4 regions of the Pseudomonas sp. CMR5c genome follow, and region 4 is predicted to be linked to each of the others. Evidence: riboswitches for the same ligand, from Rfam matches in the RefSeq annotation. Region 4 holds a riboswitch; each other region holds the start of a gene.

What was found. Region 4 has a riboswitch for cobalamin ahead of C4K40_RS12765 (TonB-dependent siderophore receptor). Riboswitches for the same ligand answer to the same signal wherever they lie in the genome.
Region 1: another riboswitch for cobalamin. It lies ahead of cobO (cob(I)yrinic acid a,c-diamide adenosyltransferase); the one in region 4 lies ahead of C4K40_RS12765 (TonB-dependent siderophore receptor).
Region 2: another riboswitch for cobalamin. It lies ahead of cobW (cobalamin biosynthesis protein CobW); the one in region 4 lies ahead of C4K40_RS12765 (TonB-dependent siderophore receptor).
Region 3: another riboswitch for cobalamin. It lies ahead of C4K40_RS15310 (TonB-dependent siderophore receptor); the one in region 4 lies ahead of C4K40_RS12765 (TonB-dependent siderophore receptor).

Annotation. Positions count from the first base shown of each region.
Region 1 is NZ_CP027705.1:4,997,226-5,004,323, forward strand. Features, by position in the region: gene C4K40_RS22840 (cobyric acid synthase) at 1-792, opposite strand, end outside; gene cobD (threonine-phosphate decarboxylase CobD) at 789-1,781, opposite strand; gene cbiB (adenosylcobinamide-phosphate synthase CbiB) at 1,774-2,682, opposite strand; gene bluB (5,6-dimethylbenzimidazole synthase) at 2,679-3,329, opposite strand; gene C4K40_RS22860 (cobyrinate a,c-diamide synthase) at 3,322-4,650, opposite strand; gene cobO (cob(I)yrinic acid a,c-diamide adenosyltransferase) at 4,661-5,272, opposite strand; cobalamin riboswitch at 5,353-5,589, opposite strand; gene C4K40_RS22870 (hypothetical protein) at 5,756-6,337, shown strand; gene C4K40_RS22875 (sorbosone dehydrogenase family protein) at 6,407-7,098, shown strand, end outside.
Region 2 is NZ_CP027705.1:4,206,495-4,213,592, reverse strand. Features, by position in the region: gene C4K40_RS19280 (fatty acid cis/trans isomerase) at 1-1,613, shown strand, start outside; gene nfuA (Fe-S biogenesis protein NfuA) at 1,752-2,336, shown strand; gene cobM (precorrin-4 C(11)-methyltransferase) at 2,424-3,170, opposite strand; gene C4K40_RS19265 (cobalamin biosynthesis protein) at 3,252-3,656, opposite strand; gene C4K40_RS19260 (CbtA family protein) at 3,653-4,357, opposite strand; gene C4K40_RS19255 (CbtB-domain containing protein) at 4,368-4,556, opposite strand; cobalamin riboswitch at 4,653-4,875, opposite strand; cobalamin riboswitch at 4,961-5,171, shown strand; gene cobW (cobalamin biosynthesis protein CobW) at 5,268-6,335, shown strand; gene cobN (cobaltochelatase subunit CobN) at 6,339-7,098, shown strand, end outside.
Region 3 is NZ_CP027705.1:3,334,432-3,341,529, reverse strand. Features, by position in the region: gene C4K40_RS15320 (hypothetical protein) at 21-680, shown strand; gene C4K40_RS15315 (ankyrin repeat domain-containing protein) at 755-1,909, opposite strand; cobalamin riboswitch at 2,168-2,373, shown strand; gene C4K40_RS15310 (TonB-dependent siderophore receptor) at 2,483-4,630, shown strand; gene C4K40_RS15305 (SulP family inorganic anion transporter) at 4,688-6,379, opposite strand; gene C4K40_RS15300 (PhzF family phenazine biosynthesis protein) at 6,602-7,098, shown strand, end outside.
Region 4 is NZ_CP027705.1:2,711,477-2,718,574, forward strand. Features, by position in the region: gene C4K40_RS12760 (ferredoxin) at 1-220, opposite strand, end outside; gene C4K40_RS12765 (TonB-dependent siderophore receptor) at 232-2,151, opposite strand; cobalamin riboswitch at 2,304-2,506, opposite strand; gene C4K40_RS12770 (arginine N-succinyltransferase) at 2,728-3,795, opposite strand; gene C4K40_RS12775 (arginine N-succinyltransferase) at 3,839-4,855, opposite strand; gene C4K40_RS12780 (APC family permease) at 5,025-6,374, opposite strand; gene C4K40_RS12785 (N-formylglutamate amidohydrolase) at 6,556-7,098, opposite strand, start outside.

The DNA.
Region 1 (7,098 bases), 2.3 Mb from region 4:
GTCCGTATGGTTGCTGATGCGCGGCAGCACCGGCACCACCACCTTGAGCAGCTGCTCGACCTTGCCGGCCTGGCGCTGGTCGATGCCGTCCTCGGCCTCCAGGTGCAGGTCCATGACATAGGGCAACACCCCGAGTACCGGCTTGCCGGTGCGCTGCTCCAGCCAATCCAGGCCCGGTTGCAGCAGGGCGATATCGCCGCGAAAGCGGTTGATGATGAAGCCCTTGACCCGCGCCTGCTCGCTGGGTGAAAGCAGCTCCAGGGTGCCCACCAGGTGGGCGAACACCCCGCCACGATTGATGTCGGCGATCAGCAGCACCGGACAATCCACCGCCTCGGCAAACCCCATGTTGGCGATGTCGCCGGCCCGCAGGTTGATCTCGGCCGGGGAGCCGGCGCCCTCGACCATCACCACCTGGTACGCCTGGCGCAGGCGCTGGTGGGAAGCCAGCACCGCCTGCATGGCGATAGCCTTGTAGTCGTGATAGGCCACGGCATTCATGGTGGTCACCGCACGGCCATGGATGATCACCTGGGAGCCCGTATCGCTGTTGGGCTTGAGCAGCACCGGGTTCATGTCGGTATGGGGCGCGAGGTTGGCGGCCTGGGCCTGGACCGCCTGGGCCCGGCCGATCTCGCCGCCATCGGCGGTCACCGCGCTGTTGAGCGCCATGTTCTGCGGCTTGAACGGCACCACGCTGATCCCCTGGCGCAACAGCCAGCGGCACAGCGCGGTCACCAGGGTGCTCTTGCCCGCGTCCGATGTGGTGCCCTGCACCATCAGCGTGGTCATGGGTAGTCCTTGCGATAAGCCAACAAGGCCTGTTCCAGGCGAGCGCACTCGGCCTCGTCGGCAGGCAGGCCGAAACGCAGGCTGCTGTTGTGGGCGAACAGGCGCAGGAGAATCCCGCGCCGGGCCATGAAGTGATAGAGCCGCTCAGCCTCGTCGGTGATCAGCCATTGGAACAACGCGCAACCGCCCTGGGGCTTGAAGCCGTAACGCTGCAGCACCTCCACCAACTGCTGGCTGGCGGCCTCGCTGCGCTGGCGCTGGCGGGCATGGCCGGCGACATCCCGCAGGCAAGCCTGCCCCAGGACCCGGGTCGGGCCACTGACAGCCCAGGGCCCCACCTGCTCGGCCAACAGCCGCAACAGCCGATGCTCGGCCAGGACGAATCCCAGGCGCACCCCGGCCAGGCCGAAGAACTTGCCGAACGAACGCAGGACGATCAACCCCACCTGGTGGGCATGGCTGGCCAGGCTCAGCTCAGGCGTGTTGTCCATGAAGGCTTCATCCACCACCAGCCAGCCACCGCGCTGGACCAGGCGTGCGTGCCACTCCAGCAGGCGCTCGGGGCTCAGGCTCAGGCCCGTGGGATTGTTGGGATTGACCACCACCAGCACATCGAGACTGTCGAGAAAGAAGTCGACTTCCTGCTCCAACACCTCGCGTACCCGATAGCCACTGCGCCGCCAGGCTTCGGCGTGCTCGGCATAACAGGGCGACAGCACCCCGACCTTGCCGGTGCGACGCAAACGCGGCAGCAGTTGGATCGCCGCCTGGGAACCGGCTACCGGCAATACTTCATTGGCGCCGTAATAGGCACAGGCCGCCTGCTCCAGGCCGTCGTCGGTTTCCGGCAGGCGGGCCCAGGCACGCAGCGGAATCTGCGGCAACGCGAAAGGCCAGGGGGCCAGGCCGCTGGACAGATCCAGCCAGTCCTCTTCGGCGATGCCATGTTCCTGGGCCGCCCTGCGCAAACGCCCACCGTGCTCAAGCATAGAATTGCGCCCCCAGGCAAAGAATCAGCAACCACAGCCATACCCCACGCTGCACCAGCTGCCAGCCACCATCGATGGACCCGGCGCTGGCCGCTTCCCCCTCGCCCAATTGCGGGCGCTGGTGCAGTTCGCCGTGATAGATCGCCGGGCCGCCCAGCTCTACCCCGAGGGCTCCAGCACCGGCGGCCATCACCGGACCGGCATTGGGGCTGTCCCAGGTCGGCCCCTGGCGATACCAGCATTTGAAGGCCAACCGGGTCTTGCCCAGCAAGGCATAGGTCAGGGCCACCAGGCGCGCCGGAATATAGTTGAGCAGATCATCGATCCGCGCGGCAGCCCAGCCGAAACGCTCGAAGCGCTCGTTGCGGTAACCCCACATCGCATCCAGGGTGTTGCTCAGACGATAGAGCACCACCCCTGGCGCACCGGCCACGGCGAACCAGAACAAGGCGGCGAATACCGCGTCGCTGCCGTTCTCCAGCACCGACTCGGTGGCCGCGCGCGCCACGGCGGGGGCATCCAGCTCGCTGGTCTGGCGGCTCACCAGGAACCCCACCCGCCGCCGCGCCTCATCCAGGTCATCGCTACGCAGGGCCTGGGCCACCGGCTCGACATGCTCGCCAAGGCTGCGCAGCCCCAAAGCGCAATACAGCGCCAGGACTTCCACCAGCCAGCCGATATAGGGGAACCAGGACAAGGCCGTGGCCAACAGGGTGAGGGGCAGGACCGCCAGCACCCAGGCCGTGACGCCATGACTGCGCCAACCCCGCCCGCCGGCGTTGAAACGTTGCTCGATGCGATCCGCCAAACGCCCGAAGGCCACCAGTGGATGCCAGCGCTTGGGCTCGCCCAGCAGCGCATCCAGCGCCACCCCGGCGACACTCAGCAACGCCACGCTCATTGACTCACTCCCCAGTAATTTTCATACAGCAATTCATTCAATGGCCGGGGCTGGGCCCAGCCCTCCAGCGCGAGCATCGGCGCCGCATAGAACTCGGTGACCGGCCCCAGGCACAGCACGGCCAGGGGCTTGGCACCTTCGGGCAAGCCCAGGAGATTGGCCAGGGCCTGGGGCTCGAACAGCGATACCCAACCCATGCCCAACCCTTCGCTGCGCGCCGCCAGCCAGAGGTTCTGGATCGCGCAGGACAGGGATGCGAGGTCCATTTCCGGCAGGGTCCGGCGACCGAAGACATGCCGTTCCCGGCCGTCCATCAACGCGGCCACCAGCAGTTCGGCGCACTCGTTGATGCCTTCGACCTTGAGCTTCATGAACTCGTCGGAACGCTCCCCCAGCGCCTCGGCGGTACGTACCCGCTCTTCTTCCACCAACTGCCGGATGTTGTCCCGCAGCGCACGGTCACTGATGCGGATAAACCGCCAGGGCTGCATCAGGCCAACGCTGGGGGCCTGGTGCGCGGCCTCCAGCAGGCGCTGCAACAACTCGGGGGCAACGCTGCCGCCGGCGAAATGACGCATGTCACGACGCTCGGCAATAGCGCGATAGACCGCCTCGCGCTCGGCCGCGGAAAACGCCTGTTCAGTCACACGCCAGGCCCTCGGCAACCCCTGGCCGGGGCGCGAACAACGCCGCCACCGCCACAGGATTGGATGGGAAGTAGAAGTGCACATAGGAGGCGGTCATGCGCCCGTCGCGATACACCGCCTCGGCACCCCGGCCACCATTGGGGCTCGCCCCCCGGGCGATGGGCGCAAGCTCGGTACTGGTCAGGGAATGATGGTAGGTATGCCCGCGCAGACTGCCCTCCGGCAGGTCCACCGCCTGCAAGGCCAGGGCCGCCAGGCGCTTCTGCATTACAGCCTCGCCGGGCAACAGCCCCAGGAGTTCGGCACGCTGGCCTTCGACATCGGTCAGGGCATCGAGCAGGTACAGCATCCCGCCGCATTCGGCGAGCAGCGGCTTGCCGGCGGCGTGATGGGCGCGGATGGCCGCGAGCATGCCGCTATTGCTGGCGAGTGCCTGATGGTGCAGCTCGGGGTAACCCCCGGGCAGGTACAGACTGTCGGCCACCGGCAACTCACTATCGTGGATCGGCGAGAAGAAACTCAGTTGCGCACCCATGGCCCGCAGCAGGTCGAGGCTGGCGCCGTAGGTGAAGGCGAATGCCTCATCCCGCGCCACGGCGATCCGCACGCCCTCCAGCAGCGGCTCGCAGGCCACCGGGGCCGGCGCGGCAAACCCCACCGCTGGCGGCAGCGCCACCTGGCAACTGCTGGCCAGGGCCTCGGCAGCGGCATCCAGACGCAGATCCAGGTCATTGAGTTCATTGGCCTGGACCAGGCCCAGATGGCGGCTGGGCAGCTCGATCGAGGTTTCCCGGGACAAGGCTCCATACCAGCGCAACCCCTCGGTCAGGCTGCCTTCGAGCAGTTGCGCATGGCGCAAGGTCCCCACCCGGTTGGCCAACACGCCGGCGAACGGCAGGTCCGGCTGGTAGCGCGCCAGACCCAGGGCCAGGGCGCCGAAAGTCTGGGCCATGGCGGCGCCATCGATCACCCCCAGCACCGGCACGCCGAAATGCCGTGCCAGGTCCGCGCTCGATGGCGTGCCATCGAACAATCCCATGACGCCCTCGATCAGGATCAGGTCGGCCTCGCCGGCGGCCTCCCACAGCAGGCGGCGACTTTCCTGCTCGCCCACCATCCACATGTCCAGCTGGTACACCGGGGCACCGCTGGCATGCTCGAGAATCATCGGATCGAGAAAGTCCGGACCGCACTTGAACACCCGCACCTTGCGCCCCTGGTTACGGTGCAGGCGCGCCAGGGCGGCGGTCACGGTGGTCTTGCCCTGGCCGGATGCCGGAGCGGCGATCAATACCGCCGGGCAATGACGAACATCATTCATGGGTTCACGCTCACAGCTCGATGCCCTTCTGCGCCTTGATACCGGCCTGGAAGGCGTGCTTGACCATGCCCATTTCGGTGACGGTGTCGGCCAGTTCGAGCATTTCCGGCTTGGCCCCGCGCCCGGTCACCACCACGTGCTGCATCGGCGGACGGGCCTGCAGGTCGCTGAGCACCTGATCCAGGTCCAGGTAACCATGCTTGAGGGCGATGTTCAGCTCATCGAGTACCACCAGGCCGATCTGCGGATCGCGCAACAGCTCCCGGGAAACCGCCCAGGCGGCCTCGGCGGCGGCGATGTCACGCTGGCGATCCTGGGTCTCCCAGGTGAAGCCCTCGCCCATCACATGGAACCGCACCTGCTCGGGAAAGCGCCGGAAGAACAGCTCTTCGCCGGTGCTTTCGCGGCCCTTGATGAACTGCACCACGCCACAATGCATGCCATGGCCCATGGACCGTGCCAGCATGCCGAAGGCCGAACTGCTCTTGCCTTTGCCGTTGCCGGTCAGGACCAGCAACAGCCCGCATTCATTGGGCGAGTTGGCGATACGCTCGTCGATCACCGCTTTTTTGCGCAGCATGCGCGCCAGATGACGTTCGTCACGCTCGAGGGATTCACTCATGGAGCAGCTCTCCGTTGGGGCTTGGGGAACGGGGGGCAGGAATGGAAATGGACGGCGCAAGCCTGGCATCGCCCTCCGTGATGCCGTTGGATGAATCAGGCCGGTCTCCGGGCTCGTGAGCGGCACCACTGCCGGACTGCGCGCCTTCCCATGCCTGCTTCGACACAGTGGCACTTGCGCAATCTTGACTCACCTACCGTTGCGGGGGCAGCGCCGGAATCGTCGCCGGCTCCATCGCTGGAACGGGCCCTGACCGGCTTCCCTGTTTCACTCTGTCGACCCGGGAGTCACAGAGCACCTGAAACAAGTCGCGAAGGTTAGAGGGTTGGGAATGGAGCGTCAATGAAGCGGCCCGCCGCACCCAACGGAAAACTGCACTGCATCAACAAACTGACGCCAATCTTGTGCCACACTGAAAGCAGTGATATCAAATAGCCACTTTCAGGACATGACGTCCCGTCACAACAATAAGGGGTGAGTTCGATGCAAGGCATGATCATCAGCAATCCAAGACTGGAATTCCTGCGACCGATGCTGGAGCGCTGGTTCGATTGCATTGACCGCTACAACGCGATTCGCGGCGATAACGAAACCCCTTACTGGTTCGACGAACAGGCCAACCTGGGACTGCTTTCGGCCGCGGCCTGGATGGCCGAGATGGTGACCCTGGAACACAGCCCCAGCAAGAAGCAGCTCGAAGAAGGTGCGCGCAATGCCCGTACCGACCTGTACCTGGCCACCAAGGAAGAACGCACCTACATCCAGGCCACCCAGCGCTGGCCACGGGTCAACAACCTGGCCCTGACCCAGGCCCTGCAGGATATCGCCAATGCAGCGAAGACCATCAGCCACGCCAGCGACCTGAAGCTTGGCTGCCTGTTCGTCGCACCTCAAAAGGCCCAGCACAGCGCGACTCCCGAGGAACTGCAAGACATGCTCGACGACCTACAGAAGGAACACTGCTGTGCCGTGGCCTGGTACTTCCCGTATGCCTACCGCAAGCTGCACAACGAAGCCGGCCACTACCACCCCGGAGTGGCGGTATTGTTCAAGGAAGCTCGCTGAACACAAGGAACCCCAGGGCGCCCATGCTTCTCTATGATTGAACGTTCGCGCACTCATAGGGATATCAGCATGCTCAAGCCTCGCCATACCTTGCTCATCGCCATCGCCGCCGGCCTCGCCGCCTGCGGCGAAACCTCCAGCCTGCAGGTTGCGGACGGCACCGGCCCGAACCCCAAGCTGCCGGAACCCAACCCCACCCTGATCCCCACGCTGAACATCGCTCCGGCCATCGGGTGGCCCGAGGGAGCGAAACCGCTGGCCGCCAGCGGAACCCAGGTCAGTGCCTTCGCCGAGAATCTCGATCATCCACGCTGGCTCTATGTACTGCCTAACGGGGACGTGCTGGTGGCGGAAACCAACGCCCCGCCCAAACCGGACGACAGCCGGGGCATCCGCGGCTGGGTAGCCGGCAAGGTGATGGGGCGCGCCGGGGCCACGGTTCCCAGCGCCAACCGCATCACCCTGTTGCGCGATGCCGACCACGACGGCGTGGCGGAGACTCGCAGCGTCTTCCTGGAGAACCTCAACTCCCCCTTCGGCATGACCCTGGTGGGCAACGATCTGTATGTAGCCGATACCGACAAGCTGCTGCGCTTCCCCTACCAGAGCGGTGACACCAGGATCAGCGCCGGAGCCACCAAGGTAGTGGACCTGCCCGGCGGCACGCTGAATCACCACTGGACCAAGAATGTCATCGCCAGCAAGGATGGCAGCAAGCTGTACGTCACCGTCGGCTCAAACAGCAATGTCGGCGAAAACGG
Region 2 (7,098 bases), 1.5 Mb from region 4:
AGCATTGGTTCCTGGCGCACATCTATTTCGAAGGCGGTGAGCCGGGGCATTTCTTCCAGTGGGTGCGTTCGCGTACCCCCACTGGCCAGCCCATCGACCTGATCAATACCCGACGCCCCAACGACGACCCGGGCACCCAGGTGTACTACCGCCTGTGGCCGGTGCAAGGGGTGATCGTGCACAAGACCCACATCACTTACCCGTTGGGCGCGGCGAAGCTGGCCCGGGTCAAGACCCTGTTCTACAGCGGCGACTGGCAGGTCAACGCTTTGCCCGGTTATGGGCCGGCGCGCCGGGCCAACCCGTTCGAGACCTTCGAGGCGATTCCGGCCAAGGCCCGCTACCAGTTCATGCTGGATAACGCCGAGTACTTCGTGCGTACCTTCATCCGGGGCCCGGTATGCCGCGGACAGATCGCCACCGATGTGATCCGCGACAACTTCTGGGCGCTGTTCCAGGCCCCGGAACATGACCTGTACATCACCGACCCGGCCTATCGCGGCCAGGCTACGCCCCTGCTGGCGATGCCGGGGCAGAACGACGATGTCGGCAGCGTGCTCAGCCTGTGGCTGGCCTACCGCGACAAGCGCAACGAGTACGAGGTCCTGCGTCGTGATTCCTACGCCGAGGCCCCGGCGCCCAGTTGGTCGACCCTGTGGGCCGGCAACGACAACGCGCTGTTGAGCATCTTCCGGCACTTCGACAGCGCCTCGGTGACCAAGGGCCTGATCGGTGAGATTCCGCAGACGATGTGGCTGTTCGACTATCCATTGCTGGAGCGCACCTATTACCAGCTGGCAGTGAACTTCGACGTGTTCGGCAACGTCTCGCACCAGGCCCAGACCCGGCTGTACTTCGACCTGATCCGCAATGGCGCCGAGCAGAACTTCCTGCGCCTGATGCCCGCCGGCACCCGCGAGGACTTCCTCGACGACTGGTACCAGAACAGCGGCAAGTTCAAGATGTGGCTGGACTACGAGTCCATCGACGACAGCAAGCGCAGCGCCCTGAAGCTGGACGCCAAGGATCCGAAGAAGGATTTCGCCAACCAGTTGCTGGCGCGCTACGGCGAGCTCAATGCCAAGCCGGACCCGATCAACCGCTGCGACAGCGCCTATTGCTCGCGACCCAACATCGACCCGGCCCTGCAGGATGCCGAACAGGCCCTGAGCGGTCTGGCATCGCGGCCGGCGGCCGGGCTCAAGGTCATCGAGCAGTTGCCTGAGGCCACCTTGCTACGGGTCCAGACGCCCGGCGGCAAGCGCCAGTTCTACAGCATGCTGCGCAACCGGGCCCACAGCAACGTGGCCTTCATGCTCGGCGAATCGCTGCGCTACCAGCCGGGGCTGGATACCCTGACCATCTTCCCCGGCATTCTCAGCAGTTATCCGAACTTCATGTTCGACATCCCGTCCGCCGAGGTGCCGGAGTTCGTCACGGCCATGCAGGAAGCCCGCGATGCCGAAAGCTTCGAGAAGATCGTCGAGCGCTGGGGCATCCGCCGCAGCCATCCGCAGTTCTGGCAGTACTTCCATGACCAGACCCGCTTCTTGCAGGAAACCGATCCGGTCGAGGCCGGGGTCATGGATATGAACCGCTACGAAAACCTCTGAGATAGAGCGGTCGCCGCCCCCGGATGCGCAGAAGCCTGCGGGGGCGTCTCAGACCAAGGTCTATCCTGACAAAAACACTAGGACTTTTTCAGCGACATCGATTGGCGTAAACTGCGCCCACGTCTGCGAGGAACCATCATGAGCGCCATAACCATTACCGACGCCGCCCACGATTATCTGGCTGATCTGCTATCCAAGCAGAACACCCCGGGGATCGGCATCCGCATCTTCATCACCCAACCAGGTACCCAGTACGCCGAGACTTGCATCGCCTATTGCAAGCCAGGCGAAGAAAAGCCCGAGGACAAGGCCCTGGGCCTCAAGAGCTTCACTGCCTACATCGATGCCTTCAGTGAAGGTTTCCTCGATGATGCAGTCGTCGACTACGCCACCGATCGCATGGGCGGCCAGCTGACCATCAAGGCTCCCAACGCCAAGGTGCCCATGGTCAACGCCGATAGCCCGATCAACGAGCGCATCAACTACTACCTGCAAACCGAGATCAACCCCGGGCTGGCCAGCCACGGCGGCCAGGTCAGCCTGATCGACGTGGTCGAAGACGGCATCGCCGTGCTGCAGTTCGGTGGCGGCTGCCAGGGTTGTGGCCAGGCCGACGTGACCTTGAAGGACGGCATCGAGCGCACCCTGCTCGAGCGTATTCCTGAGCTCAAGGGCGTGCGTGACGTCACTGACCATACGCAGAAAGAAAACGCCTACTACTAAGGCGTTCGCTGCGACACAAAAAAACGGCGCCCCGTGAGCGCCGTTTTTTTATGCCTGGAACCAGGCCCCTGGGCGTGAACAAGTGGGTCAGGGCCGATAGAGGTGGGCGTGGCCGGCGCGGTACAGCGACGACTCACTGAAGGCATCGGCGGCCAATACCCGGCCCACCAGGATCAGCGCGGTGCGCCGGAAGCCCTTGGCGGCTACCTTGGCTGCGATATCCGCCAGGGTCCCCTGGACCCAGTCCTGGTCCGGCCAGGTGGCCCGGTGCACCACCGCGATCGGGCAGTCGGCACCGTAGTGGGGCAGCAGTTCGGCGACGATGCGCTCCAGGTGGTTGACCCCCAGGTGGATGGCCATGGTGGCGCCATGGGCCGCCAGGCTGGCGAACTCTTCCCCGGCCGGCATGCTGGTCTTGTCCGCGTAGCGGGTGAGGATCACGCTCTGGGAGACATCGGGCAAGGTCAGCTCCGCTCCCAGCAATGCGGCGCAGGCGGCGGTGGCGGTGACTCCGGGGACGATCTCGAAAGCAATCCCCAGCTCCCGCAGGCAACGGATCTGCTCGCCGATGGCGCCGTACAGGCTCGGATCGCCGGAGTGCACCCGGGCTACATCCTGGCCCTGGGCATGGGCTTCGCGGATGACCTCGATGATCTGTTCCAGATGCAGCTCGGCGCTGTTGATCACCCGTACTGCGCTATGTCCCTCGAGCACCGCCTGGGGCACCAGGGAGCCGGCGTAGATGATCACCGGGCAGCGATGGATCAGGCGCTGGCCCTTGACGGTGATCAGTTCCGGGTCGCCGGGGCCGGCGCCGATGAAGTAGACAGTCATGGCAATGTCCTGTGAAAAAGGGGGCGAGCGGGCTTCATGATGAAGATCGCTCATGATCGAGGGCGGGGATTATCGGTGATTCTACGGGCAAACAGCCAATGCCAGGGTGGCTTCGGCGGATTTTTGCCGGGGCACCAGCAGTTGCGCCGAGCCTGCTTGCAGGCATTCGGCCATGGCCAGGGCGGCGCTTTCGGCGACGCCATGACAGCCGGTGCGTTCGAATGCGGCCTGCGACCTGTGGCTCAGGCGGGAGTCGTAGGGCGCCAGTTGGGCACTGCTGAAGAAGGTCAATGGCAGCGACAACTGCTGCGCCAGCTCCAGCAGGCCCGGTTCATCCTGCTTCAGGTCGATGCTGGCCAGGGCCTGTACCTGGCCCAGGTCCAGGCCATGGGCCCGCAGCACCTGGTCCAGCAGGGCGCGCAGGGCGCTGGCCGGGCAGCCCTTGCGACAACCCAGGCCGACCACCAGGGCCGGCTCGGTGATCATGCCCGCTGGCCATCCTCGCCCTTGCGCCGGAACAGCCAGGCGCTGATCAAGCCCAGGGCCAGCCAGAAGGCGGCATTGGTCAATTGCGAGGCGATCTTGAACTGTGCCTCCAGTGCTTCGGGGGCCAGCATCGAATGCACTTCCGGTTGGGGAGCGCCGATCACATGGGGCACGGCGATGATGGCCGCGCCCAGCAACTTCAGCAGCCAGTTGCCGGCGAACACGATCAGTGCCAGGCCCACGGCAGTGGACGCGGCGGCACCGACCCACCAGGTCTGGCGCTGCACCAGGTCGGCCGCGGCGGTGCCCGGCAGCTCCGGCGGCAGGCCCAGGGTGGGCGCCAGGCAGAAGGTGGCGTAGCCGGCCAGGCCCCAGAGCAGGCCCTGGGAAGTGCGGCTCGGTGCGCGCAGGGTGTAGAGGCCTGCCAGCATCAGGGCGAAGCCCACGGCGACCACCAGGTTGCCGCCGGTGGTGGACAGCACTCGCTGCCAGCCGTCCTCCGGTTCCCAGGCTTCTTCATCGTGGACGTGCCCGGCCATGGCGCCCGGGGCGTGTTCATGGACTGCCTCGGTGGCCGGGGCCTTTTCGTAGGTTTCCGCCTGGAGAATCAATGGCGCGACCCAGAAGCTTTGCAGCAAGGTCAGCAGCAGGGCGGCCAGCAGCCCGGTGAAGCCCGCGGTTTGCGCGATACGCTTGATCATCGGACGGGTCTCAGTGGCAAGGGAAGGCGGCGCTGTGGCGGGTGTCGTGGGCGGCGTTATGCACCGCCTCGATATGCGAGAAGCCGGCGAAGTACACCAGGCAGGCGCCAAGGATCGAGGCACCGATGGCGGCTACCAGGCGCTGGCTCAGGGTGGCGGTGCTGCTGGCGGAATGGCTGGTGCTGCTGATGGTCGACATGGCGCGTTCCCTTGGGTTTGTCAGCGGGAAGCGGCGCAGGAAAACCCCGCGTGGCGTTCACGCAGGGTTTGCAACAGCGCCCGCCCACCGCGGGTTTGTTATTCGTGTATTGCGGGCCGGTCTCCGGGCTCGCGAGGGGCAGGGCGGGTCATGCCATGCCGGCAAGTGTCGCCTTCCCATGCCCGGGGGCACAGTGGATCTGACACTTCGCTCGCTTACCGTTGCGGGGGCAGCACCGGACTGGTCACCGCTGGCAAGCGCGTGATTCACCGGTTTCCCGTTTCACCCTGTGAAGGGCACCCGTAACAAGTTGTGTAGCAAATCATGGGCAAGGGAGCGCCGTCAATCGCCGGTTGGCACGGGAAGCCGCCGCATATGTGCATTGACCGTCCTCCGCGCTCTGCGTAGCCTTGCGCCTTCGAGGTTCTTCGGCCAGCGGTCGAAGCTAAGACGGGAACGCGGTAGAAGCCGCGGCTGCCCCCGCAACTGTGAAGGGTTCCATTCCTGCACGGCCACTGCCTGGCGTCCATGACGCCGGCGGGAAGGCACAGGAAGCGTCAGTCCTGGACTGGCAAGCCCCCAGCCAGGAGACCTGCCTCGACCCAGATTCTCACTACAACCGGGCGGGGTGATCCGGTGGCGAAATCAGCACCTGGCCCGCGCCGTGCCTGTCGTCCCGTATGCCCGCCTCCTTCGCCAAAAGGGCATCCGATGAAAACACTGGCCAAACTTCCCGTCACCATCGTCACCGGCTTCCTGGGCTCGGGCAAGACCACCTTGCTGCGGCACATGCTGGACAACGCCCAGGGCCGTCGTATCGCGGTGATCGTCAACGAGTTCGGCGAACTGGGCATCGACGGCGAGATCCTCAAGCAGTGCTCCATCGGCTGCACCGAGGAAGAGGCCAGCGGCCGGGTCTTCGAATTGGCCAACGGCTGTCTGTGCTGCACCGTGCAGGAAGAATTCTTCCCGGTGATGCGTGAACTAGTGGCCCGCCGTGGCGACCTGGACCATATCCTCATCGAAACCAGCGGCCTGGCCCTGCCCAAGCCCCTGGTGCAAGCCTTCCAGTGGCCGGAAATCCGCAGCGCCTGCACCGTCGATGCGGTGATCACCGTGGTCGACAGCCCGGCCGTGGCCGCCGGCACCTTCGCCGCCTTCCCGGACCAGGTGGACGCCCAGCGCAAGCTCGACCCCAACCTGGACCACGAGTCGCCACTGCACGAGCTGTTCGCCGACCAGTTGTCCAGCGCCGACCTGGTGATCCTCAACAAGACCGACCTGATCGACCCGGCCGACCTGGCCAGGGTCCGCCAGGAAGTGGCCGAGGAGCTGCCGCCGGCGGTCAAGGTGATCGAGGCCAGCAGCGGGCGCCTGCCCCTGGACGTACTGCTGGGCGTGGGTGCCGGTTCCGAGGAGCACATCGACAGCCGTCACAGCCACCATGACCACCACCATGACGGCGACGATCATGACGACCATGACCACGACGCCTTCGACTCGATCTCCATCGAGCTGCCCGAGGCCGACGAAAGCCTGCTGCTCGATGCCCTGACCCAACTGGTGGTCAAGCACGGCATCCTGCGGGTCAAGGGTTTTGCGGCGATCCCCGGCAAGCCGATGCGCCTGCTGCTCCAGGGCGTGGGCACCCGCTTCGACAAGCACTTCGACCGCAAGTGGGGCGCTGATGAGAAACGCATCACCCGCCTGGTGCTGATCGGCCAGGAACTGGATGCAACCCAGCTGGAAGCGCAACTGCGCGCCGCCCTGGGCGCCTGACCCATGCACCTGCTCAGGACCCAGCCCGGCGGATTCGTGTCGGATGACAACATCGCCGACCTTGGACAAACCCCCGCCGAGCTGGTGGTCCTGTGCAGCGGCGACTCCAGCCTGGCGCTGCTGGCCGAGGCCGCCGAGCAACTGCCAGCGGACTACCCCAGCTTTCGCCTGGCCAACCCGATGCAGGTGCAGAACCACGCCTCGGTGGACCTTTACGTCGACCAGGTGCTGCGCCATGCCAAGGTCATCCTGATTTCCCTGCACGGTGGCATCGCCTACTGGCGTTATGGCGTCGAGCAACTGGTGGAGCTGTCCCGGCGCGGGGTGCAGCTGATCCTGGTGCCGGGGGACGACCGGCCCGACCCGGAGCTCAGCGACCTGAGCACGGTGTCGGCCGTGGAGCGCGACCGCCTGTGGCAGTTCCTGCGACAGGGCGGGCGAGAAAATGCGTTGAATTTCTACCGCTGCCTGAGCGGCTTGCTGGGGCGCGATTACCCCTGGAGCGAACCGCAGGTGCTGCCGCGCACCGCGCTCTATCACCCGGCCAGGAGCCAGGCCAGCCTGGCGGATTGGCAGGCCCACTGGCAGCCCGGCCAGGCGGTGGCGGCGCTGCTGTTCTATCGCTCGCACTTGCAGGCGGCCAACACCGCATTCATCGACCTGTTCTGCCAGCGCCTTGTGGCTGCCGGTCTCAACCCCTTGCCGATCGCCGTGGCCAGCCTCAAGGAGCCCGGCTGCCTGGCGCAGGTGCAAGACTGGCTGG
Region 3 (7,098 bases), 620 kb from region 4:
ACATCGATAAGGAATCGATCATGAATCTTTCACGCCTGTTGCTGGCAGGAGTCATCGGCCTGGCACTCGCCCCCCTGGCCCAGGCCTCATCCACGGCCGATATCGAAGAAAACGCCCAGCTGCGAAAACTCTTCTGCGAGTCCAGGGGCGGCTCTGACATTACCGCCCTGGGTGAACTGAAGAAGTCCGACGACGTCGGTGCCGTGGTGGTGTGCAAGCTTCCTCCGTCGAGGACGACGGTGGTTGAAAACCAGGCCGCCGCAACGTTCTCGCCACTGCCGCTGACTCCTGTCACCGCCACCCTCGCGCCGCCTTCCGGGGTCTACAAGCTTGCTCCGGGGGCCAACAGCATCAACACCTCCTGCTCGGCCAACCTGGCCATCGCCAAGTGGGCTGGCTTCCCCAGCACCAGCAACGGTAACGCCAGCTTGAATTGCCGAGGCTACAACACCAGCGCCGGGGGCAGCACGCTGGGCTGCAAGATCGAATGGACCGGGCCGACCCAGGTCGCCATTGGCGTCACGCCCTATGGCGGGCAAGTGGCAGTGAACTTCAGCTGCCAGGCCATACATCTTGGTTCCATGGGCACCGTCATGGACTTCAGCTACAGCGACCCGGTCTATTCGCGCATTCGGTATGGCTCGGTCCAGGCCACCGGCAGCCTGACCATCACCCAGTAACGTCCTCTGGACCCATTACTGTCCCCGTCGACGCCCATGGGCCGGCGGGGGCTGCCACTTCCCTCCCCCGGGTATCAGGTCGGGGACTTGAGCGCCAGGACCTTCCAGCTCGCCTTGCGCTTGCGGGCGACCAGGGCATCCAGGGCCTCGCCGGTGGGCCTGCCCTTGGCAGTGAACTTCACCGGGACCAGCAACAACAGGGCCACCCGGTCATCGTCGGCAATCTCCTCGGCCGCGGATGCCGGGTCCCAGGGCTTGTCCACCACCAGCATCGCATCCACCGAATCGGGCCAGGCCAGGTCCCCATAGCCAGGATCATCACGCAGCACCAGCATCCCCTCGCCCAAGGCCTGGTGTTCCAGGCTCTGGCGCGCCAGGCGAGCCAGTAGCTGCACCGGGAAGCACCAGGCTGGCTGTTGCGCCAGTCCATGCTGGGGAAGCGCCCAGTCCTCGGGCAGGCAGACGAACAGCTCGGTCATGGGAGTGGTGCGGTACAGGCCAATGGTGAACAACAGCTTGTAGCGACCCTTGGTGAGCAAGCTGATATGCAGCGAAAACCGAGGGTCCGCGCTGGGCGGACTGAACAGCGCCGGCAGCACCCAGCCGGCGCTGTTGTGGACGAAGGTCGCGATCGCCTGCCCTGGCCCCTCGACGTCTGGGACATCGATATCCAGGATGCTCTGTGCGCCATTGGCTTGCAGCAGCTCTGCAACCGCCGGGTGGCCCCAGGTGCGCGCGGCATCCAGGGCGCTGTTGTTGAAGCGCCGATGCAATTGGTTGACCGCGGCGCCCCGCGCCAGAAGCAGTGCGACCACCTGGTCATGGCCCGCCAGCGCGGCCGAGTAAAGTGGCGGGCAGATGCTCAATGACAGGCCATTGGCACTGGCGCCGGCGTCGAGCAACACGGTGCAGGTCGGCAGGCTCCCTTCGCTGGCCGCCAGCCCCAGCGCCGTTTCCTGGCCACTGACCCGCACCGGCCGATCCACCTCCAGGCCCAGCTCGAGCAGTAGTTGGCAAACCTCGGCCTGGCCTTCGCTGGCGGCCATATGCAGCAGGCCGATATCCCCGGCGGAGCCATAGCGGGGCAGCTCCAGCAACTGCGGATACTGTTGGGCAAAGGCCCGCAATCGCTCCAGCCTGCCCTCCAGGACATCCTCGTAGAGGCGATCCAGCTGGGTCTCGTGTTCTTCGTACAGTCGTTGCCACTCGGTCATCAGGTGCAGGTCCATGTTCTGTCGATACGCTCCGGGGGCGCATTGAGTCGTTAACCGCCGCGCTCGTCAACCACTTCGGTAACGGTGCACCTGTGCTCCAGGCGCCGACCCAGCCGGAACATCGCCAGGGCTTGCGGCAACAATGGCCATGGCCAATGACACGGCTACCTCCAGTTGCAAGCCAAGCAGCATCAGCACCATCGAAATGAAAGCGTGCTCCGACGCCCCGAGTGATAGCCAGGTGCCATTGACGCGAGGGTCTCGCCGGTGGTCAGATGCGCGCCAGTTTCAGGTGTCCCATGCCGCCGCGCATGGGGTTAAACGGGAAGCCGGTGCGTCATTGCGATGATCAGTCCGGCGCTGCCCCCGCAACGGTAAGCGAGCGAAGCAATCGACAGACCACTGTGCCAAGGCATGGGAAGGTGATTGCTTCATGTCCCTCGCAAGCCCGGAGACCGGCCTGCAACGTCGTTTGACAACCCCGCGGTGGGCGGGCGCAGTCCGGTTTGCGTGGGCTCGCGTGCCTGCGCTTGCCTATGCGTTGTTCCCTCCGGGATTCATTCATTCCTGATAAGCAGTAGGAATCGCATGTCCCGCACTTCTGTGTTGCTACCCCAGTCTTACCCCTGGCTGTATTTCACCCTGTTGCCTTGCATGAGCCTCACGCCCCTGGCGCTGGCTGGGCAACAGCCCTCCCTGGTTCTGCCGCAAGCGCAAGTGACGGCACAGGCCACCGATAGTCCAATCTCCTTGAGTACTCCCCTGCCGGCCGGTTCACGCCTGAACCTGACGGCCTTGGAAACTCCGGCCAGCACCAGCAGCCTCGACAGTGAGGCCATAGCCCGTAATAACCTGACGATCCAGGACGCGGTCACCCGTTCAGTGGGCATCACCAGCGTCGCCACGCCTGGCAACGGTAATACGGCGCTGTCGGCGCGGGGGTTCATCGGCCATAGTTCGGTCATGACGCTGTTCGACGGCTCACGCTTGTATACCGGTGCCGGCAGCCAGACGTTCCCGGTGGATCCGTGGCTGGTGGAGCGCATCGATATCATCCGCGGCCCAGCCTCGGTGCTCTACGGCGAAGGCGCCACTGGAGCGGTGATCAATGTGATACCCAAGAAGCCCTTCGAAGGTGAGATCCATAACCGCCTGCGCCTGGGCTATGGCTCCAATGACCGGCAACAAATGGGCCTGGATAGCGGTGGCTCGCTCACCGACACCCTCAGCTATCGCCTGACGCTGAACCAGCAGCACAGCAATGGCTGGGTCGACCACGGCCAATCACGCAACCAGGCATTGAGCGCAGCGTTGCGCTGGCAAGCCACTGAAGACCTGAGTTTCACCCTGGCCCACGAACGTGGAGAGAGCGAGCCTGCCAGCTACTTTGGCACGCCGCTGATCGCCGGCCGCTACCGCGACAGCCTGCGGGACAAGAACTACAACCTGCGTAACGCGGTACAGCGTTACAACGATGAATGGACGCGCCTGAACACCGAGTGGGTGCTCAACGACAACCTCAGCGCCAGCAACCAGCTCTACTACATCAAGAGCCGTCGCCACTGGCGCAATGCCGAGGCCTACAACTGGGTCGACTCCAGGGAGCAGCTATTGCGAGGCGACAACCTGGAGATCAAGCACGACCAGGAACAGATCGGCGATCGCCAGAGCTTCACCTTCGATCATTCGTTGTTCGGGTTGGACAGCAAGACCGTGGTCGGCCTGGAGTACAACCGGATCCGTTTCGGCGTGGCCAACAACTCGCCCTACAAGGATATCGGCGGTGACTACATCGATCCGTGGAACCCGGCTCCGGGTTATTTCCACAGCAAGTCGGCCTTCTCACCCCAGACCGCCAGCACCACCCGTACCTTTGCACTGTTTGCGGAAAACCGCCTGCAACTGTCGGAGCGCTGGTCGTTGGTGACCGGTATCCGCCGCGACCAGAACCATATCGATCGCACCGACCTGCGCGCCGATACCCGGACCGATCGCAGCCTTGCAGGTGGTAACTGGCGCGCTGGCCTGGTGTTCGCGGTCACTGATCAGCTCTCACTGTATGGCCAGTACTCCACCAGTGAAGACGGCATCAACAACCTGATCAGTCTCAATCCGACCCAAATGCAGATGGACCTGACCGAAGCCAAGCAGACCGAGTTCGGCCTCAAGCAGCAGTTCTGGAATGGCCGTGGCGAATGGACGCTGGCGGCTTATCACATCGTCAAGAAAAAGCTGCTGGCGACCGATCCGCTGACCCGCCTGGCACAACAGATTGGCCAACAATCGTCCGACGGGCTGGAGGCTTCGCTGGAACTGGCTCTGGATCACGGCTGGCAAATCTCGGCCAACGCTTCAGCGGTTCGTGCCCAGTACGATGACTTCGACGAGGTGGTCTCCGGGAAGCTGGTCTCCCGTGCAGGCAACCGTCCGAGCAATGTGCCGCGGCGCACTGCCAACCTGTGGCTGAACAAGGCCTTGGCCCAAGACCTGGAAGCAGGCATGGGCCTGCGCTATGTCGACGCCAGGTATGCCAACACTGGCAACACCGTCGATGTTCCGGGCTATACCGTGCTGGATGCCAACCTGGGCTGGCAGGCGCTGCCGGACGTACGCCTCAACCTGCAACTGAACAACCTGCTGGACCGCCGATATGCCGTGGCCCAGCAAAACAGCGGCCAGCAATGGTTGATGGGCGAGCCCCGATCGCTGTTCGTGAGCGCAGACTACAGCTTCTGAGGCTATGGCTACCGTAAACCCAGGGTTTGCGGTAGCACCCTTCACGCCCGCCCCGCCTCACTGCTTGCCGCGCATGCTGTTGCGCCAGATCCGGTAGCTCCTGATCCCCGCACGTACCGAGCCGAACAGCAGCTGCTCGTCCATTTCCGCACTCATCCCCGAGCGTTCCAGCATCTTCAGGAAGGTGCCGCGGGCACGGGCGATGGCGAAGTGAATGCCCTGGGCGGCCAGGGTGTCGCGGATTTCCCGCAGCACCGCGATGCCGCTGACATCGATATCGGTGACCGCCTCGGCATCGAACAACACCACCTCGGGCTTGCCGTCGCGCCCGATGTTCTCCAGCAAGCGCATCTTGAAGTAGTCGGCGTTGAAGAACAGGATCGCGTCGTCAAAGCGATACACCACCAGCCCGGGCACGGTCCGGGCCTGCGGGTACTTGCTGATATCGACCTGGCCTTCGATGCCTGGCATCCAGCCCAGTACCGCGTCGGTGGGCTGGTAGATGCTGTACAGCAGGCGCAGGATGGCCAGGGTCACGGCGAACATGATCCCCGGCAATACCCCCAGGCCCAGCACGCTCACCGTAGTCAGCAAGCACAGCCAGAACTCGAAGCGGCTGAGCTTGTGGATCTGCCCGAGGGATTTCACATCGATCAGGCCCCAGCCGGCCATCAGCAGGACCGCGCCCAGGGCCGGCTGCGGGATCCAGGCCATGGGCGCGGTGAAGAACAGCAAGATCAGGGCGATCGCCACGGCGGCGATGATGCCCACCAACTGGCTCTTGCCTCCAACCATGTCGTTGACCGCGGTACGCGAATCCGCGCCGCTGATGGCGAAGCCCTGGGAGGCCCCCGCCGCCAGGTTGCTCATGCCCAGGGCGATGAACTCATGGTTGGCATTGATCGCATAACCATGGCGTGCGGCAAAGCTGCGGGCGGTGAGCATGGCGCTGCAAAAACTCACCGTGGCGATGCCCAGGGCGTCGCGCAGCAGGCTCTTGCTCTCTTCCAGGGTGGTGCTGGGCCAGGACAGTTCGGGGATGCCGCCAGGCACATGACCCAAGACCGCCACGCCGAACTGGTCGAGACCGAAGACCCCGGCCAGCAGGGTGAACACCGCCACCGTCACCAGCGCCGCCGGCACCCGTGGATAGCGGCGCGGCAAGCCGATCAGCAGACCCAGGCTGGCCAAGCCGATGGCCAGGGTCAGCCAGTGGATCTCGCCCAGGCGCTGGAGAAAATCCATCAGCCCGAGGATGAAGCCCTCGCCCTCGATCTTGAAGCCCACCACCTTGCCCATTTGCCCGGCGATCAGGCTCAGGCCGATGCCGTTCAGGTAGCCGATGAGGATCGGCCGCGAGAAGAAGCTGGCGATGAACCCGGCCCGGGCGATCCCCGCGGCGATCAGCATCAGCCCCACCAGCACGGTGACGATCATCGACAACTCGACAGTGCGCTGCAGGTCGCCCATGGCCAGGGGCGCCACGGCCCCGCCGAGCATGGCGCAGGTGGCGGCATCGGGGCCGACCATCAACTGCCGCGAGCTGCCGACCAGGGCATAGACGATCATCGGCAGCACGCAGGCATAGAGCCCGTACTGCGCAGGCAGCCCAACGATCTGGGCATAGGCGATGGCGATGGGAATCTGGATCGCCGCCACCGACAAACCGGCCCGCAGGTCGGCGCGCAACCATTCACGGCGGTAGTGCAGCAAGTTGGACAGGCCGGACAGATAGCGGGAGAGCAACATGCAGGGTCCTTTCGAAGTGTTCCGTTCTTGTTATTCATCCATGCCCTTGCAAGCCATGCGGCAGGCAAGGCGACGCAGCCCGCTATTGAAGCCAATCGCGCACTCGAACGCCATGAGCTGGAGCAGCTTTTATGTTGATCGTCGAATGTTGGCCCGCACGGGCGGCCAATGGCACCCGGAGAGTGTCAAGTGGTGCCTCGTCGCAGCTCACTGACAAGCAACATGAGCTCTATTTCCATTATCCTGGCGCGCACACAAGCCCCATCACGCCCCTGGAGCATGCAATTGAAACGTTTTCGGTGCTTTGGAACAGACGCGGGCAGCGGCAATGAGGCCCTGGTCATGTTTGATGTGGAAGCCGCCTGTTGGCCACCCGCCGAGCGGCTAGCGTTCGCTGCCCGGCAAAATGCCAACGCTTGCGTCTTCATCGATTACCCACAAGATCCGGCGAAGCCATACGTGCTCGATTTCTACTACCCGCACAGCCGAAGCCCGCTCTGCCTGCATGCGTCGCTGGCAGCGGCGCATTACCTGGATACCCAGGGGGGCGCGAGGTACTCGGGTTCGTTATCGACGGCCATGACTGCAAAGCACCTGGCCTTTACCCGCGTGGGCAACGAACTGCATATCCAGGTCATGCCAGAGCGAGTCACAGCCCATGTCCCCGCGACAGGTGAGGTGGCGCAGTGGCTGGACTGTGCCGAATCGGCCATCAAGGG
Region 4 (7,098 bases):
AGCTGGGCTCCAGGTCCACCACCAGCAACGCCGCGCCAGCCTTGGCCAGCGTTTCGTCCAGGGCCGCCCAGAGACTGTCGAAGCCATCCAGGGTATCGATCACCCGGGTCTCGACGCTGTCGTCGCGCAGGCCCTCGAGCTCGCGGCAGAAGGCCTGGCCGAGGGCGCCACCCAGCAGACCGGGACCGACGAACAACACCCGTTGATAGTGTTCATGCATGTCGGTCGGCCTCAGAAGCGGTAGGTGTAGCGCACTTCGGTGGTGAAGGGGCGCCCCAGGTTGTCCAGCGCCGGTCTGTCGCTGGTCATGCTGGTGGTGTAGTCGCGGTCGAACAGGTTCTCCACCAGCAGGCTCAGACGATGCTGCTGGGCCGTGTCGAGGTAGCGATAAGCGTCGGCATCCACCACCGAGTAATGGCCGTAGTCCACTTTCTTCGAACTCTCGACCTGGCCGATATAACGGATCGCGCCGCCCACGCCCCACATACGAGCCTGCGATTCGAAGCCCAGGCGCGAGCGTGCGAAGAACCCGGGGATGTTGCTCAGAGTCACGTTGCGTGATTCGACCAGGTTGCGGGTCATGTCGGCGGACAGGTTCCATTGCGGGCTGAACTGCCAGCGTCCATCCACCTCGATGCCCCGGACCCTGACCTGGCTGTCACCGTTGACGAAGTTGATACCGTCCAGGGCAATCAGGTCGTCGATCTTGCGCCGGTAGGCGGTGACGCTGGCATTGAATTCACCGGCCAGCAGGCTGCCCTTGTAGTCCAGGCCCAACTCAGCGTTGACGCTCTTTTCCGGCTTGAGGTTGCGGTTGCCTTTTTCATAGGGTTCGTTAGCGAACAACTGCTCGGCGTTGGGCAGCTTGAAGGCATTGCCGTACTGGCCGCGCAGTTGCCAGTTGGGCGTGAGGTCGTACCGCGAGGTGAGCATGCCCACCGTGGCGCTCTCGCCGCCGCTGATTTTCTCGTGGCGCACGCCGATGCTCGGGTGCCAGTCCGGCAGGGCTTCGAACACCGGGCGCAACTGGGTATACAGGGCGTTGGCCTGGGCCTTGTTGTCGTCGATCTTGAGTACGTCGTCCTGGCCCTTGAACCACTGGTTGTCGGTACCGAACACCAGCACATGGCCGCCGTCCAGCTCGGCCTTGCCCTCGGCTTGCACACCCCAGTCGGTGAAGCCCCAGTAGTCGTTGTGGTTGATGACCTTGATGCCGCCATCATCGTTGCTGTTGATACGGGTGTAGCGCGTGTCCCAATCGTTGACATGGCCCTTGACGAAGTAGCTGAAGCGCTCGCCCAGGCGTTGCTCGAAGGTGGCGGTGGCGATCTGCTGGACCCGGTCGTTGGTGGTCTTCTTGTTGTTCGCGGCGCGGGCGAAATCCAGGTTGGCGTCGGTGTACTGGTAGAACAACTCCAGGCGCGAGTCGTCGCCGAACCCCTGGATCGCCTTGGCGCCGAAGGTGGTCACCTCATAGGAGCGCTTCTTGTCACGGGTGCTGGTGTTGTAGGCGCTGTTGCGAAACGGCTGGTAGCCGTCGGAGACGTTGTGGCTGACATAGGCCAGCAAGCCGAGGTCGCCCAGGCCGTTGCTGACGATGCGTTCCACCCGGGCATCGCCGCTCCTGCCCATGAAGCTGTCCAGGCCCAGGTTGACTTCGCCGGAGGCGTCGCGGGTCTGCGGGCTGCGGGTGACGATGTTGATCACCCCGGACACCGCCTGGGTGCCGAACAGCAGGCTCTGGCCGCCCTTGAGCACTTCGATGCGCTCGATGGCGTTGGCTGGCAGGGTATCCAGGTACAAACCGCCGTACAGGCGGTTGTTCAGGCGCACGCCATCGAGCAGGATCAGCGTGTCATCGTTGCGCCCACCCAGCAGCGAATAGGTGCCGTAGTCGAAGGGGCCGTTCTTGGGCGCCACGTAGAGGCCTGGCACGTACATCTGCAGGACCCGGGTGATGTCGCTGCTGGGGCCAGCGCGTTCGATCTGCTGGCGATCGATGATCTCCACCTTGCTGCCGTACTTGGCCATCTCGGCCACGGTGGTGGACTCCACCGACGGGGCGGAGACGAACTGCTGCTCGAGCTTCAGGGAGGTGTCGTCCGCCAGCAGCCAGGGGCTGAACAGGCAGCCGAGCAGGGCGCCGCCCATGGAACGGCGCGGAGCGCGCCAGTCGCGCGCAAGGGAATTGTCTGTTGTTGTCATTGTTGGTCTTCTCGAAAGTGTCTTCGGGAAGCACGCAGGGAGAAGGTGGCAGGCACGCGCACGCGCCCACACCGGCCCATGCCCGCCCACCGCAGGATTGCCAAACAGATGCTTCAGGCCGGTCTCCGGGCTTGCGAGGCTGGCTGCATTCGCCTTCCCATACCTTGGGTACAGTGGCGTGTTGAATGCAGCACTCGCTTACCGTTGCGGGGGCAGCACCGGACTTGCCCCTGGGGGCGCACCGGTTTCCCGTTTCACCTCACGCACGGCGGCGTGAGGCACCTGAAACAGGGCGGCATCTGAACATCCGTCCGGCCGTTCGTCAATCCTGTGGCCGCCACGATTGCGTCCGCTGTGCAGTCATGCCGTTATCGCCCAGCCCAGCTCCCGTAGCCGCTGCTGAGCCTGCGAAGCTGCGCCAAGGCCCGCGGGGCCTTCATTGTGGAGTGCGCAAGGTTTGCGCCCGCTGCGTGGTCGTGCGCAGCCTGCGGCAGCGGCTATACCAAGCGGGTTTGCCCGGCGTTACCAGGCGGTGGCGGGGGAGGTGCGTACCTGGGCCTGGCCACCGGCATCGGCGGGGCAGGCCAGCAATGGCACCGCACGCACCGAGTCACCGGGTTGCAGTTGCAGGCGCTTGGTGGTCTGGCGGTCCACCAGCAGGCAGCCGGCCACCAGGCGCCCGGGCGCGGCGGTGATGCGGCAGCTCTCCAGGCGCCGGTTGTGGATCAGCCACATCGGCGCCTGCTCGTCCGGGTTGCCCACCAGCAACGGCAGGACCTGGCTTTCACGCACGCTGCGGATCTTCGCCACTTCGGCCTCGATCAGCGGGCCACCGTCGAACACATCGATGCAACCCTGGTGGCTGAAACCTTCGTCGCGCAGGATGCCCACCGCCTGTTCGGTGCTGGCATGGGCCTGGCCGATGGCCGCCTGGGCCTGGAGGCTGAGCAGGCAGGTATAGAGCGGCTGGCGCGGCATCAGCTCGGCGATGGAGGACTTGCCGCCATGGCTGGACAGGCGGTTGGCCTGCTGGAAATCCATCTTGAAGAAGTGCCGCCCCAGGCTGTCCCAGAACGGCGAGCAACCTTGGCTGTCGACCTGGCCGCGCAACTCCACCACCAGCTTGTCGCCGAACAGCGCCGGGTACTCGGCGACGAACAACAAGCGCGCCGTGGACAGCAGGCGCCCGGTATAGCCCTGGCGCAGGTCGTGGCGCAGGAACAGCGAGCACAGCTGGGATTGCCCGGCCATGTCGTTGCTCAAGAACAGGGTCGGGATCTGTTTCTCGATACCCAGTCCCGGGGCGCTGCCGCGAGTGATGCCGAGCCGGTAGTTGTAGCAGGGCTCGCGCAGGCCGATGGCACCGCTCAAGCCACAGATGCCGATCACCTGCTGCTCGTCATCTTCCAGCACGAACAGGTAGTCGGCATCGGCGCGTTCCACCTGGCCGGCGAACGTGCGCTGGGCCCAGCGCACCCGATGGTCCAGGCGCTCGGGGTCGGTGCTGAGGTTGTCCAGTTCTCGCTGGCTGCCCCCCAGCAGACGCAGCAGCGCGGGCAGGTCGGAGACGCGAATCGGGCGCACGATCATGCACGGGCTCCTGGCAATGCCACGGTTGCGAGTCGATAAAGGGTCATAGCGCAATGCTCCGCACGGCAGCGCCGGGCTCCAGTTGCAAGGCCTGGAACATCTCTTGGCCAAGACCGATACGTTCCTCTGGAGCTTCGTCGAGCAGCGCGACGATGGCGCGGAAACCTTGCAGGCGGTCGTTGCTCAACAGCCATGGTCGGCCCCGGCCGCTCTGCGCGGCGAAGTAGCTGGTGGCCATCCGGCTCTGGATGATCGAGCGCAGTTCGTTGGTGCGCGCCTGCAGGGTCGGTCCGGCATCGAACAGGTCGACGTACTGGGTCGGGGCGAAACCTTCGTCCACCAGGATGTCGCAGGCTTCCCGGGCGTCGGGATGGATGCGGCCGATGCAGTCCTGGGCCGCCTGCGCCAGCATCGGGATGTAGATCGGGTACTGGGGCATCAGCTCGACCAGGAACCCGCGTCCCTGCAGGGCGCACAGGCGCTCGGCCTCGACATAGGGCAGGTCGAAGAAATGCTGGCCCACCGCCTCCCAGAACGGTGATTGGCCGTCGGTGTCGCTGTAGCCGACGATTTCGCTGATGCAGCTGTCGGCGAAACGCTGGGGGTGGGCGGCGATGAACAGCAAGCGGGCCCGGGAGGTCAGTTGCGCCAGGGGGCTGCCGGCCAGTTCGACGTCCATGTGGAAGCTGCGCAGCAGGGTCTGCTCGCTCAGGTCGTGGCACAGCGACAGGGTCGGCACCCCATGCTGGATGTCCAGCTCCCGCGAGCTGCTGATGAACGGGCGGTTGCGCAGGCTGTAGAACGGTTCGCTGAAGCCGGCCGTGGCCAGGATGTCGGAGCAGCCATGCAGCCGGCTGGTGGCGGGATCTTCGAGGACGAAGAAATAGTTCTCCGGCCCCTGGCCGGCCTCGGCCTTGGCGAAGGACGCCAGGGAGTCGAGGATCTTTTCCCGCAGGCAGGTTTCGTCGTCCACCAGCGAGGTCACGCCCAGCAGGCGTTCGCGGGCCAGGCGCCGCAGTTGGGGCAGATCGGATAACGCCACGGGACGCAAGGCCAGCATGGGTGCACTCCTGTATCAAGGGCCGCCGGCTTTGGGCCGGGCAGCCAGACATCACTGTCGATTACCACGCATTGTCTCCGGCCGTGGCATCCGGCGGCCGGTTCCCGGGCTGCTCTTGATGGCCGTGCCGGGATGGCGCGTCACCCCGCAGGGCAACGCGCCGTGTTCACTATTGCTTGAGCGGATCCGGCAGGGCGGCACCGTTGCCCAGCCGGTTGAGCACGAACAGGTATACCAATCCTGCGACCACCCAAATGGCGCCAAGTTTCTGCGCGTCCACGCCCATGTTGTACATGATGGCGCAGACGATCACGAAACCGATCGACGGGCAGACCAGGTGGCGCAGCACCTGGCCGGACTTCTGCCGGCGCCAGTAGAAGTTGATCACGGTGATGTGCAGCAGCATGAAGCCGCTCAGGGCGCCGAAGTTGACCAGCGAGGTGAGGGTGTCCACCGAGTCGATGAACAGGTAGCAGATCACCAGCGACAACAGCGCTACCAGGTAGATGCTGATGTGCGGGGTGTTGTGCTTGGGGTGGACCTTGGCCAGCACCTTGGGCAGCTTGCCGTCGCGGGCCATGCCGAACAGCAGGCGCGATACCGCCGCTTGCGAGGTGATGGCCACTGCCACGCCCCAGGCCAGCGCCGTGGCCACCCCGGTGAGGGTCGCCAACCAGCTGCCGGCTGCCAGTTCGGCGATCTCGTAGAAGGCGGTGTCGGCGGACTTGAAGCCCATGCCCGCTGCCAGGTCGGTGGCGATCCAGGTCTGCACCACGAAGATCGCGCCCATCACCACTAGGGTGATCAACGCTGCCCGGCCAACGCTACGGCCGGGATCGCCCTTGACCTCTTCGGCCAGGGTCGAGATGGCGTCGAACCCCAGGAATGACAGCACCGCGATCGACACGCCCTGCATCAGCATGCCGAAGTGGAAGTTTTCCGGGCTGTAGAGCGGTGCCAGGGTCAGCTCGCCGTGGCCGGTGCCGCCGTGCAGGGCGTTCCAGGCGTAGAACAGGAAGATCCCCAGGACCACCAGTTGCGCCAGCAGGAACAGGATGTTCATCCGTGCGGTGAAGGTGATGCCCCGCAGGTTGACGAAGGTGGCGCTGACCAGGAACGCCAGGATGAAGCCGACCTTGGGCACTTGCGGGTACAGGTGGTTGAGCGCCATGGCCGCGTAGACATAGAGCAATGGTGGGATCAGCAGATAATCCAGGAGCATCAGCCAGCCGGCGAGGAACCCCACGTGGGGGTTGAGGCCACGCTGGGCATAGGAGTACACCGAACCGGCGATGGGAAAGGCGCGGGCCATGGCGCCGTAGCTCAGGGCGGTGAAGACCATCGCCACCATGCCGATGATGTAGGCCAGGGGCACCATGCCCGGAGCCTCCTGGTTGACGTAGCCGTAGACCCCGAACGGGGCGATGGGGATCATGAAGATCATCCCGTAGACCACCAGGTCGCGCAGGTTCAGCCCGCGCTTGAGTTCCTGCTTGTAGCCGAATTCTTCAATCTCCATGAAGCACTTCTCCTTGTAGCCAATAGGGGGCAAAGCCCGCGGCGTGCGTCGTCATTGACGCTTGGGCCGCGGGCCGGTGTTTGAACCTGGCAGGATCAAAGACACACCACAGCGGTTTTTCTGATTGTTATTGCAGTCCTGCTAACAGCGTTATTGGATGATCCTCGGTGCTCTTGAGGCACTACAGCAACGGCGCCAGGCAATCGCTCCAGTGCTGTACCGCCTGTGGGGTGCGCAGCAGGTCGTTGCGCACCTCGATCAACACCGAATCCAGGCCCCGGGCATCGCCGTGCACCGGTACCGTCATATCGCTCAATGGATCGATTTCATAAGGCTGGTTGCCGGCCACTTTCAGCGGCAAGGTCCACAAGCCTTCCAGGATCCGGGCGGCATAGGCGGTGGCGTTGCCATAGAGCACGCCGATTTCCAGCTCCCGTGGCTGGCCGTAGTACACCGGGGTGAAACTGTGGATGCCCACCACCCGTACTTCGCGGCCCTGGGCCAGGCGCCGGTCGATGATCCGCTGCAAGCGCTGGTGGAATGGCGTGAACAACTGCTGGCGCCGGTACTCGCGGGTCGCTTCGTCCAGGTGCTGGTTGCCCGGCACCTGGTAGATCTCGCTCTGCAACGGGATGCTGTCGGGGGCATGCCGTGGCCGGTTGAGGTCCACCAGCAAGCGCGAGTAGTTGGCCGCGATCAGGGTCGCGCCCAGGGCCTGGGACAG